DNA from 3 places in the Methylobacterium sp. PvR107 genome. Region 1 is predicted to be linked to each of the others. Evidence: riboswitches for the same ligand, from Rfam matches in the RefSeq annotation. Region 1 holds a riboswitch; each other region holds the start of a gene.

The links. A riboswitch is a leader RNA that binds a small molecule or an ion and turns the genes downstream of it on or off. The one in region 1 is predicted to bind cobalamin.
Region 2: linked by a shared signal. The riboswitch ahead of JOE48_RS22100 (CbtB domain-containing protein) and the one ahead of JOE48_RS28280 (TonB-dependent receptor) in region 1 are both predicted to bind cobalamin.
Region 3: linked by a shared signal. The riboswitch ahead of JOE48_RS25610 (TonB-dependent receptor) and the one ahead of JOE48_RS28280 (TonB-dependent receptor) in region 1 are both predicted to bind cobalamin.

Annotation. Positions count from the first base shown of each region.
Region 1 covers NZ_JAFIBW010000001.1:5,966,806-5,970,797, reverse strand. The annotation lists gene JOE48_RS28280 (TonB-dependent receptor) at 1-1,872, opposite strand, end outside; cobalamin riboswitch at 1,975-2,172, opposite strand; gene JOE48_RS28275 (cell wall hydrolase) at 2,425-3,009, shown strand; gene JOE48_RS28270 (hypothetical protein) at 3,242-3,442, shown strand; gene JOE48_RS28265 (hypothetical protein) at 3,737-3,992, shown strand, end outside.
Region 2 covers NZ_JAFIBW010000001.1:4,674,724-4,678,715, forward strand. The annotation lists gene cobW (cobalamin biosynthesis protein CobW) at 1-495, opposite strand, end outside; gene JOE48_RS22090 (DUF1636 family protein) at 492-893, opposite strand; gene JOE48_RS22095 (CbtA family protein) at 886-1,623, opposite strand; gene JOE48_RS22100 (CbtB domain-containing protein) at 1,640-1,822, opposite strand; cobalamin riboswitch at 1,856-2,051, opposite strand; gene JOE48_RS22105 (S10 family peptidase) at 2,127-3,716, opposite strand; gene JOE48_RS22110 (DNA polymerase III subunit chi) at 3,719-3,992, opposite strand, start outside.
Region 3 covers NZ_JAFIBW010000001.1:5,416,046-5,420,037, forward strand. The annotation lists gene JOE48_RS25605 (HigA family addiction module antitoxin) at 17-385, opposite strand; cobalamin riboswitch at 771-967, shown strand; gene JOE48_RS25610 (TonB-dependent receptor) at 1,244-3,427, shown strand; gene JOE48_RS25615 (PepSY domain-containing protein) at 3,421-3,992, shown strand, end outside.

The DNA.
Region 1 (3,992 bases):
CAATCGCAACGATCCGAACCAGCCGAGCGGCTCGCCGAACGTCACGCCGGCCGACGCGATGGTGGTGGGGGCCTCCGGGACCCGGTTGCCCACCGGGTCATAGCTGGAGAACCGGGCGTTGGTGATCGTCAGATCGCCCTCCAGCGCGAGCCAGGGCGTCACCGCGTAGCGGTTCGTCCACTCGACCCCGAAGCGCCGGGTCGGGCGGCTCGGCTCCGTGGTGCCGGTATCGCCCTGGAAGATGTTCTCGGACGCGAAGTCGAGCCGGAACAGGGCGAGGCTCGTCTCAAGCCCGCTGAGCGAGCGGTTGCGCAGGCCCACCTCGTAGCCCGTGGACGGCACCAGGAACGGCGAGCGGGTGAGGGTGAACAGGGGGCTCGCGGGATCCACCGTGGCGGTGACGCCGCGCGCGTCGTTCGAGTGGAAGCCGCCGCCGTAATTCATGTAGAGCTCGGTGTCGAACCACGGACCGAGCACGAGCCCGAGCTTCGGATTGACGATCCCGTCGGTCGCCTTGCCCGAATTGGCCGGCGTGTCCGAGCGGATATCGGCGAAGTAGCCGTCGGCGCGCACGCCCACGCTCGTGCGCAGCCACTCGGTCCAGCGCACCCGTGTGTCCAGGTACAGCGCGCCGCTCGATTCCAGCACCCGGTCGTCGAGCACGCCTGAGCGGTACTGCCGGAGGGTGGTGTTGAACAGGCCGACCCGGATCGAATCCGTTCGCGTCTGCGCGCCGATTTCGACCTCCAGCGGCCGGCCGAACAGGTCGCCCTGGAAGATGTGCAGCACCTCGCCGCCGCCGAGGATGCGCTGGTCGAGTTGGTGGAACTGGTCGCCGCTGACGGGATCGTTGAGGAAGTAGGTGAAGTCGTTGAACAGGTTCATCTGATAGCGGATCAGGTAGGCCGAGGCCCGCGTCACGCCGGTCTCGTCGGTCGCGCTAAATCGCCCCGAGAGCGAGAAGCGGCTCGTGTTGCCCCCATCCGTGGGGTTGATCGTCCCGTATCGACCGAGCTGGCCCGAGACGACGGCGCGCTCCGGGATCTGGTTGGTGGCGGTCCAGCGGGCCGCGTAGGCCATGCCGGTGATCGAGAACCCATCCAGCGCCGTACCCTGGCTGTAGCGGGCCACCCCGTTGATTTTGCGCAGCGCGTCCGGAACCACCCAGGGCCCATCGTAGACCTGGGCTTCGCCTGCCAGGAGGAGGTTGCCCTCCCCGAGCGGCACGGTTGTGATCGACAGGGCCCGCTTGTAGCCGAACGAGCCGATCGAGGTCAGGGCGACGTTCTTGGCGGTCGTGTCGAGGTAGTCGATCCGCACCGAGCCCGCGGAGGCGAAGTCGCCGTCGCGCACGAAGTACGGCCCCTTGTGGAACTCCACGGCGCCGACGAGCTCCGGGATCAGGAAGTTGAGGTCGGCGTAGCCCTGCCCGTGGGCGTGGGTGCGCATGTTCACCGGCATGCCGTCGACGCTGATGGCGATGTCGGTGCCGTGGTCGAGGTTGAAGCCGCGCAGGAAGTACTGGTTGGCCTTCCCCTCCCCGCTATGCTGGGTGACGATCAGCCCCGGCACCGCCTCCAGCGCCTCGCCGGGGCGCGTCACCGGCCGGCTTTTGAGCTGCGCGCCCGTGATCACGCCGGCGCTGGCCGAGTCCACGGGGAGCAGCGGGCCTCCGATCCCGGTCGTGCCGCCGACATAGCCGGCACTCGCCGACAATCCGAGCCGTGTGGCGGCCGTCGGCTCGGCGGTCACGGAGATTTCTTCGAGCTGCGTCTCGGCGCCGGAGACGAGGCCGGGCCGGTCCTGGGCTGATGTCGCGGAGGTCAGCGCTGCGAAGGCAGCGAGGGCTGAAAGCGCGGACGGACGGGACACGGGACCTCGGGCGGCAGTGGCACGTCACCGCGAACGAGGCCGTGCCGGCCGCTTCCGCGACCGCCTCCGGCATCCCCGGGACACCCCGCCCGGCGGACTTCGCGTGTGACCACGGCAGACGGCAGGTCTCCTGGCTCGCGGGTCGCCGCCCTCGCGTCGTCTTCCCGGGCGCGTCCACCCAGTGACGTGGTGACGCGAAGGCTCACCGCTCACAGTTGCGGGGGCAGCCGCGGTTTTGGGTCGAACCCGCACCGCGTTCCCTTTTGATCCCCGAAGGGAACCGTCGCGGCCACCATCGGTCGGCTGCCCGGAGCAGGTCAACGAGCCGGGCCCGGTTCACGAGCGCTGTGGCCTGCGCACGACAGTGCTGTGCCCGCGCCTCGACCGCCGGACCGAGCCGGGGGCCTGAGCCATGCAGGTCCTCCGTCGCCACATCATCGCCGCGAACGTGCGGTCAAGCTTGACCGAAACTAGGTCGGTGAGGGGCGCCGGCCCGAGCAGCGCGGCCGCCGCATGGCGGATCGAGGCTGAAGGAGCATGGAGCGCAGATGCATGCAGGGTAGCGAGAGGACGAAGATTGCTCCTGTCCTGGGTGTCATCGCGATGACCTGCGCCCTGGGTGCCTGCAATACTGGCACGCCGGTGCTCACGACAGGGTCGATTCCGGGCCACAAGCCGCCGATGGTCGTCAGCGATGCCGAGCGCGATTGTCTCGGCCGGGCCATGTATTTCGAGTCGAACCGCAGCGACGGGGATGGGCTGATCGCCGTCGGCACCGTCGTCATGAACCGGCTGGAGAACGCGATCTTCCCGGGCGGCATCTGCGCCGTGGTCGGCCAGCCGGGACAGTTCGCCCCGGGTGTCCTGACCAAGCCGATGCAGGACAAGGACCTCCAGAAGGTCGCCGATGCGGCCGACGCCGTCCTGGCTGGCGAGCGGCACCCGAAGGTCGGGAAGGCGATGTACTTCCACACCGCGGGCCGGCACTTTCCCTACAACAACATGCATTACGTGGCTGTCGCTGGCGGCAACGCCTTCTACGAGAAGCGCAACCCGCGTTCGGCCCAGCACGGGACGGCGCAGTTGCCGGCCTCCGTCTCGACCTATGCGGCCGCGTCGGGAGCGCCCGCACCGTAGAGCCGAGCGCGGGGCAACGAGACCGCGTGCGCGCGGATCGACGTCGTCTCACCGGCCCGGCGTCTCCGGGACGTCCGGCCGGGGCGCATCGGGGCTTGTGGTTGTACAAGAGCGTCGCCAGCAATGGCGGCCCGGATCGATGCGCGTGGCAGCGCACTTTCGAAGGCCGAGACCGAACTCAGGCCTAGCCTTGAGGTTGTATGCTCGCATTCAACTGAGCGACCCCGCCGCCATGTCCAACGAGGATGGTTTCGACCGCATGGCGCGCGCGGCGATCCGAGCACATCGGCTGATGTCGTTGCACGGCACGCCGATGATGCAGCTCCTTTCGCGCTTGCTTCTGCTGGAGATCGGCCTGGAGATTGCCGCGAAACGCGAGGCGGGCGCCGCCAATGACAATCCGGAAACGTCCGATGACTCGGCCGATGACTGACGGCTTGGAAGCGGTCCGGCACCTGGGCCGTCGCCGGGTCACGGAGACGCCCGGCTCGCGATGGCTACCGCCGCCGAGGGGCAATCAGATCCGTGACCGGCGGCCGGCCGTAGCAGTTTAGGGCCGAATGCCGCTCCGGCGCCTCGTTCGATCGGACGTCACCGACGCAAAGCCATCGAATGCAGTGCCATATCTGTTGATCGACACTTCTACTCGGGCCTGCGGCATTTACACCCGCGTACAGCGGCCTAGCTTGCCGGTAGAAACTACCCACGAATCATGGGCGCCCCACCGATGATCGCCAAACGGGTAGCGCTCGCTGGCGCGCTCCTCCTGCTGAGCATCGCGCCGGCGGCCTCTCAGTTGCGCCGCCCGTTGACCTGTACGGAGGACGTGTCGGTCGGTCTGGATGTGGCGGTCGTCGCGGAGGGCGCGAAGGCGCCGCGCAAGCCCCGAACGTTTTCCCTCGTCTCCAGTGGCGGGCTGCTGACCGTGATCTCCGCTGGCCGCTCCGATTATTACGAGTGCCAACCCGCATCCCCGCGGTTGA
Region 2 (3,992 bases), 1.3 Mb from region 1:
ATTGTCGTGATCGACCGACTGGTCCGCCGCACGCTGGGCGGCCAGAGCCTCCGGATCCTCCGCGAAGGCGCCGGCCGCAACCGCCGGCCCATCGACCACCGCGACGACGCCGTCCACAGTGACCCGCGAGCGGATTGCCGGCCACTGGAAGGCCTGGACCAGGGGCTTCGGCAGGGCAAGACCCGAGGTCTCGATCAGGATGTGCTCCGGCGGCTCGGCGCGGGACAGCAGCGTTTCCAGTGCCGGAACGAAATCGTCCGCGACGGTGCAGCAGATGCAGCCGTTCGGGAGCTCGACGATGGACTCTTCGGTGCAACCCTCGACGCCGCAGGCGGCCAGGAACGACTTGTCGAAGCCGACATCGCCGAACTCGTTCACCAGGATGGCGAGGCGACGGCCCTTGGCATTCTCGACGACGTGGCGAACGAGCGTCGTCTTGCCGGCGCCGAGGAAGCCCGTGACGATAGTGCAGGGGATCTTGTTCACGAGGGTCATTCCGCGGCCTCCAGGGTGCCGGCGGTGCGCGGGCGGGGTTCGGGGAAAGGGGGGATGCGGGCGATCACGCCCTTGCGGAACTCGGCCGGACGCTCGCGCCAGGGCACGATGCCGTCCGGGGTCGCCGCGTAGGCGGCGAGCCCGGCGAGGATGGTCTCGGCGGAGGCCGCCGGATCCATGTCGCCGTACACGTAGGTCCAGCGATCGGCTGAGGCGACTGCCACCGTGCAGGGCCGCTTGCACACCGACAGGCATTCCACCGGCTCGACCCGCAGATGCGGGGCATCGCCGGCCCGGTCCCGCAGCGCATCGAGCAGGCGCGCACCGGACCGGGGGCCGTCCGGGTCGTCACCCTCCCGGCGGCAGGAGGTGCAGACATACAGGACGGTCTCAGACACGGGCCGCCCTCGCTGCCGGCTCACGCGAGAAGGCCTGCCAGGCCCAGCCGAGGCCGAGCCCGATCAGCATCCAGAATACGAAGCTGATGGCCAGCGAGCGGGCCGCGAATTGTGCGGCCAGCGCGGCCGGCAGCTCGGACGCTCCGGCCGGTGCCTCGGGTGCGCCGACGGTGTGCGGCGCGACGATCAGGACGAGGCCGCCCAGGATCGCGATCAGCGACCGCCGGACACCGATCAGGTAGAGGCCCATCCCGGTGGCGGCGGCGGTCATGACCCACCAGAGCTGCCGCGCGGCGAGCGGCGCGGCCTCGCTGCCGGGCAGTTCCGGCGGCAGGCCGAGGCACGGCGCAAGGGCAACGCTGGCGAAGCCTGCCACCGCGAAGGCGAGGCCGACCTGCGGGGTCGGATCGCGCCCGCAGGCGAGCATCACGGCGCCGAGCAGCAGGGCGTAGCCGACGCCACCGACTAGGGTCGCGAGTGCGGTGAACGCCATGCGCGGGAGCCCTTCGCCGGGCTGCCATTCCGGCGCCGCGTCGGGCGCGGCATGGTCGTGCCCGGCATGAGCCAGCACGATCGGGAGGCCGATCGCCGCCTGATGCGTCGGTTCCTTGTGCTCGTAACGCTCGGCCGCCACGATCAGCGGCGAGGTCAGCGTGAGCTCGAGCCCCGTCACGACGGCAGCCGCGAGGAAGCCGGCGGCCAGCGCCGCCGACAGAAGCCGGATGATCATCCCTGTGACGCAGGCGTCAGTGGCAGGGGAAGTTCTGGGTGTGCCGGAAGTCGTGCGCCGCATTGTGGAGCGCAATCGCCGGCGAGAAGCCCGCCATGAACAGGAGGCCGAGGCCCAGGAAAGCCGCGAGCGCGACGGCGACCGAGCGCTCGGACGAGCGGGTGCCGGCGGCGACTGGGGCGAGGGTCGAGGTGGTCATCAATGTGTCTCCAGCCGCCCCACCGGCGGCATTCCGGGATCCTGGCGTGACGGCAGGTCTCCTGGCTCGCAGCTCTGCGCGCCTGCCGCCTTCCCGGATCGCTCCGGTGGCGCTCTGGCAGGTGCTCGCCGCTCACAGTTGCGGGGGCAGCCGCGGAATCGAGGCTCGCGCCCCTCACCGCATTCCCTTTTCACCCCGTCGCCGGGGCACCGTCACGAAGCCGTTGTAGACGCATGGCGGCTTGCGCACAACGGAGTGGCAAGCGGTAAGATCGGGATTCTCGAGAGCGCGAGTTTCCCGACCGTCAGGGCGTATCCTTGAGGCGCTCGGCGGGTGCTCCGCCCGGTGCCGGTCCGGCGTCACGCGCCTTCACGGCATCCGCGTAGAGGCGCTCGACATCCGCCTTGAACGCGGCGCGGGAATCCGGTCGCGTGTAGAACATGTGGCCGCCGGGATAGACGGCGAGGCTGACGCGGCCGGCTCCATAGGCCGGCACCTGCGCGAGCAGGAGCTTCGAGGCGTAATAGGGCGTCACAAGATCCGTGAAGCCGTGCGCCACCAGCACCCGCAGGCGGCCATCGAGCGCCAGGGTGCTCTTGAGGTTCGACAACACCTCCGGCGCCTGCCGGCCCGACCCCCAGCTCCAGCCGCGGTTCACCGCATTGTTCAGGAGTTCGTAGCGCATGTTGGGCACGGGCCATTTCAGCGTGCGCGCGTAAAGGTCGAGCATCGCGCTGGTCAGCGGCGCCTGCAGCGCGGTCAGTTGCGGATCGTCGAAGCTCGACTGGGCCGCATCCGGGTTGGGATCCCAGCCGGTGATGCCGGTGTCGTAGGCGCTGGTCACGCGGCCGTCGGCACGGTCGATCTCGCGCTGAACGCTGCGGGTCGACAGGCGCGCCGCCTGCGCGCGCACGAGAGCCGCGTCGAGCCCGACGAGGGGCGCGACCCGCTCGGTCATCCGCGCCACGGCGGCCGCGTCGCCCGGGCCCTTGAGCAGATCCGCCAGGTAGGCGCCCGAGGCGTAGGATTCCGCATCCGACAGAAGCGCCGGCGTCGGAACGGTTCCAGCCCGTTCCAGGGCACCGGCCGCCAGGGATGGCAGCTTCAGGACGTAGCCCCAGGGATTGGCGCGCGATGTCTCCAGCCAGCCGAAATCGAGAACCGGCGAAAGCAGCACCATCCCGGACAGGCCGACACCGATATCGTCCTGAAGCTTCTCGGTGATGAGTGGCCCGCGGAACCCGCCGTAGCTCTCGCCGACGTAGAATTTCGGGCTGGCCATCCGGTCGTTGACGCGCAGGTAGCGCGCGATGATTGCGGCCAGGGTCGCGGCGTCGGAATCGATGTTCCAATAGGCCTTGCCGTTGCCGTCCGCCGCGCGGCTGTAGCCCGTGCCGACCGGGTCGATGAAGACCAGATCGGAGAAGCCGAGCCAAGTCCCGTCATTGGGCGTGAGCGCGACTGGCTGCGAAGGGCTGATGCTGTCGCCCCCCGTCGGCAAGCGCCAGGGGCCGATCGCCCCGATGTTGAGATAGGCGGAAGCCGCGCCGGGCCCCCCGTTCACCGCGAAGGTGACCGGGCGCTCGCGGCCGGCCTCCGGCGCCACCGTATAGGCCACGTAGGCGATCTCGGCCTGCAGTTTCCCGGACTCGTCGACCAGGGGCAGGCTGCCGGCCGTGGCGGTGAAATCGAGGCGCTTGCCGTTCGGCAGCGTAAGGCTGTGCCGCGTCATCGAGTCCGGAGGCAGGCGACGGCCCTCCGGCCCCCGCGGCGCCTGCCTGGCTTCCGACGGCCGCTGGTCGTGCGGCGCCTCATGTGCGCCCACCGACGGAGGCACCCCAAGGATCAGCGCGGCGGCGAAGGCGGCGCGCGCGAAACGTCTGGTGAGGAGCACGATTATGCCTTCTTGTTCCAGCGGCCCGAATCGTCCTGCTGCCAGTAGGCGACCGCGTGGCCCGCCTCCTTGGCCTGCTTCCACTGCTCGCGGGCGCGCAGGAGCGCATCCTGGTCGGTCCCGTCGAACAGGATGCAGATGCGTTCGTAGGCTTCGGCGTCCGGCGGCAGGTCGGCGCCTTCCACGAGGAAGCGGATCGACGCCGTGTTGGGATTGATGTCGCGCAGGGTCAGCACGACCGGCTGGCTTCCCGCGTCGGGCTCGCGGTCGGTGCCG
Region 3 (3,992 bases), 550 kb from region 1:
GGCCTGGGCGGACCGGTCACGTCCGTCCGCGCCGGATGATCATCGGAGGCGGGGCGCTCGCGTCCTGAGCCTCCGAAGCGGCCAGATGGAACCTCGCCTTGGCGGCGAGCTCGCTCTGGAGGTTCTGACAGCGCTTGCGCACGTTGGCGATGTCGAACTGGGTCTGCATCTCCATCAATGTCTGCATCTCGACCCCGAACACCGTCTCGATCCGCAAGGCCAATTCCGGAGACAGCGCAGCCTCCTCATTGAGGACATCGAACAGTGTTTGACGCGGCACATCGAGCAAGCCGGCCGCGTCCATGACGGTCAAGTTGCGCGGTTCGATGATATTACGCCGCACATATCCGCCTGGATGGCCGGGATTTTCCAGTTTGTAGCTCATCACTATGATGCTCTCCCGTATTTTGCTCCAATCAAAACATCATGGTCCTGTCCGGATACTTAACCTTTGTCCGTAAAATCGTAATCATCCCATCGTCTCACGACATACCTTACATACGCAGCAACGCACTAAAGGTTACACGACACACTCATCGATATAGATGTCATCCTTTTTGGCTTTAATATAAATAAATATCGTGTTATTACACGTATATAGGCAAAAATTGCTATGAGAACATCGAATTTACAATTCCGCGGCACCTGTCAATGCGCGCGCATGGCCGTCACCATGCGGATCACCGCCGTCTAATCCACTGCATCGAGAACCAGCGGGGTCCATGGACCGCGTTGCGGCGTCGTACGGCTTGACGCGGACAAACCTTAAGGCCAAGCTTATCGTCGACGGTTCCCTTCGGGGATCAAAAGGGAACGCGGTGAGGGGCTCGCCTCGAGGCCGCGGCTGTCCCCGCAACTGTAAGCGGCGAGCCCTTCACCACCACGTCACTGGGTCGCTGACCCGGGAAGACGGTGCGAGGGCGGCGACCCGCGAGCCAGGAGACCTGCCGTCAGCCGTGGTCACACGCGAAACGCGCTGGGCGGGGTTGTCCTGGCGGGTGTCGAGACGCCCGTGCATCCGCGCGGTCGGCGAGGCCTCGTTCGCGGTGACGTGCCACAGCAAGCGCGCCCGCGACACCGATCCCGATGCCCGTCCTCACCGTATCGATCGCTTCCGGGGCCGCCACGCGCACTCACGCGCCTGTGCCCGCCGAGCTTTTGATGCGGCCGAGCAATTGTAATGTTATTACATTGCCTTTAGAACGGGTTGGCCGGCCCGCGCCGCGCATGGACCTTTCCTGCCATGTCACCATCGACCATCCGCCCGAGATCCGGCGGCAGGCCCGCACCGCTCTGCGGCGTGCTCCTCGCGCTCCTCGCGAGCCCGGCCGCCGCGCAGGACACCGTCACCCTCGACCAGCTCTCGGTTGAGGGCGAGGACGGCACGGACCGTGCCGTCCCGAACAGCCTCAACCTGCGCACCCGCGACCGGACCGCGAGCCGGATCGGCCTGACGCCCTTGGAGACGCCGGCCAGTCTCGACATCGTGTCGGGCGAGACCGCGCGGATGCGCGGCCAGGACACGATCGCCGAAGCCGTGACCCAGGACGCCACCGGCATCACAACGATTGCCGCTCCCGGCAACGGCAACGGCGCGTTCACGTCTCGCGGCTTCGCCGGCCCGAACTCGATCCAGCAGCTCTACGACGGCACGCGCTTCTACGTGGGCGCCAACACTGTCACCTTCCCGTTCGATACCTGGAACGTCGAGCGGATCGAGGTGCTGCGCGGGCCGTCCTCGGTGCTCTATGGCGACGGCGCCATCGGCGGCGTCATCAACGTGGTGCCCAAGAAGCCGGTCTTCGTGCCGATCAACACTGCCCGCGCGGTGGTCGGCACCGACGGCGTCGCGCGGCTTGCCTTCGATTCCGGCGGTGGGATCGGCCAAGCGGAGTTCGGCAACACCTTCGCGTACCGCCTCAACGTCAGCGGCAACCGCGCCGATGGCTGGATCCGCCCCGAGGGCGATTTTCGTAACCTCGCGGTCTCGGCCGCCCTGCTGTTCCAGCCGAGCCCGGATCTCGCGTTCACGCTGAGTCACGATCTCGGCTACCAAGAGCCGGCCCGCTACTGGGGCACACCGCTGGTCGAAGGCCGGATCCCGGACCTGATCCGGTTCAACAACTACAACGTCCGCGACGCGAAGATCACCTGGGTCGACAACTGGACCCAGCTCAAGACCGAGTGGTCGCCCTCGGCCGACATCACGATCCGCAACACCGCCTACCGGCTGACCAGCCGGCGCCACTGGCTCGATGTCGAGCAGTACACGTACAACCGCGGCACCGGGCTGGTGGACCGGGGCGACTACCTCGAGATCTATCACAGCCAGGAACAGGTCGGGGACCGGCTCGACGCGACGTTCCGGGGCAGCCTCTTCGGCTTTGCCAACCAGTTCGTGGTCGGATTCGACGTGAACCACATCGATTTCCGGCACACCAACAACTTCTACTTCGACCAGAATACCAGCGTGCCGCTCACCGGCTACGATCTGGGCTACTTCCCGCAGAACGGACGGGCGCGGCCGGCCTACGCCACCCAGACGAGCCAGGCCTCGGTCTTCGCCGAGGACCGGCTGATCCTGTCGGACAGGCTGGCCTTCCTTACGGGCGTGCGCCTCGACGTGCCGACGCTGAACCGGGAGGATCTGCAGTCGGGATCGCGCTTCGAGAAGACCTACCACGCCCTCGGCTACCGGTTCGGCCTCGTCTACAACCCGACGCCGGACAGCGCGCTCTACGCCCAGTACAGTTTCGCCACCGATCCGGTGAACAGCCTGATCACGCTAAATCAGTCGCTGGCCGGATTCAAGCTCGCAACCGGCGATCAGGTCGAGATCGGCGCCAAGGGGCTGGCCTTCGACGGCGCCCTGGAATGGACAATCGCGGGTTACCGGATCGTCAAGGACAACCTGATCTCGGCTGTGCCGGGCCAGCCGACGCTGTCCACGCAGGTGGGACGGCAATCCTCGCAGGGCTTCGAGCTGGCGCTCGGCTGGCTTTTCGCGCCGGGCTGGCGGCTCGACGGCAACCTCGCGCTCCTGCATGCGCAATACGACCGGTTCGATCAGACGGTGGCGGGCGCCACCGTTTCTTATGCCGGCAACCAGCCGATCGACGTGCCGGAGCGCGTGGCCAATCTCTGGCTGACCTGGGATTTTGCGCGCGACTGGACCGCGCGGGTCGGGCTCCAGAACGTCGGGCAGGTCTACAGCGACTTCGGCAACATGGCGCGGCGCCCGGCCTACAACCTCGTCAACCTCGTGCTCGACCATCAGGTCTCGGCGGAGTCGCGGCTGTCGCTGCGGGTCTACAACCTGTTTGACAAGGTCTACGCGATCTCCGGCAACGCCGTGAACGGGGTCGGCACCAACTGGCTGCTCGGGCGGCCGCGCTCGGTCGAGGTCGCCTACACGGTGACGTGGTGAGGCGATCGCGGCGGCTCGGCAAGGCGGGCCGGCGCTTCCTGCTCCTGTTCCATCGCTGGTCCGGGATCACCGCCGGGTTGCTCTTTGCCTCATGGATCGGCTCCGGGCTGGTGATGCTCTACGTGCCGTTCCCGACGCTCACCGAGGCGGAGCGTCTGGCGCGGCTTCCGCCTGTCGCTTGGGAGCAGGTCGTGTTCGCGCCGGACGAGGCGCTCCGCGCCGGCGGCCTCGTGGGCGTCCCGGCAGCCTTCGACCTTGAGATGCAGGGCGTCGAGCCCGTCTACCGGATCGCCGGCCGCGATGGGCGGCAGGTGACGGTCTCGGCGCGCACCGGTTCGCGGCTCGGCCCGGTGACCCCCGACGCGGCCTTGAACCTCGCGGCCTCGGGGTTTCCGAACGCCCGCGTCGCACTGGTCGAGCGCGACCAGTGGACCGTCACAGCCCGGTACAACCCCCTGCGGCCCTTCCTGAAGGTCGCCCTCGGCGACACGGCCGGGACCGAACTCTACGTGTCGCAGGTCACCGGCGCGATCACCCTCGATACGACCCGGTTCGAGCGGGCCTG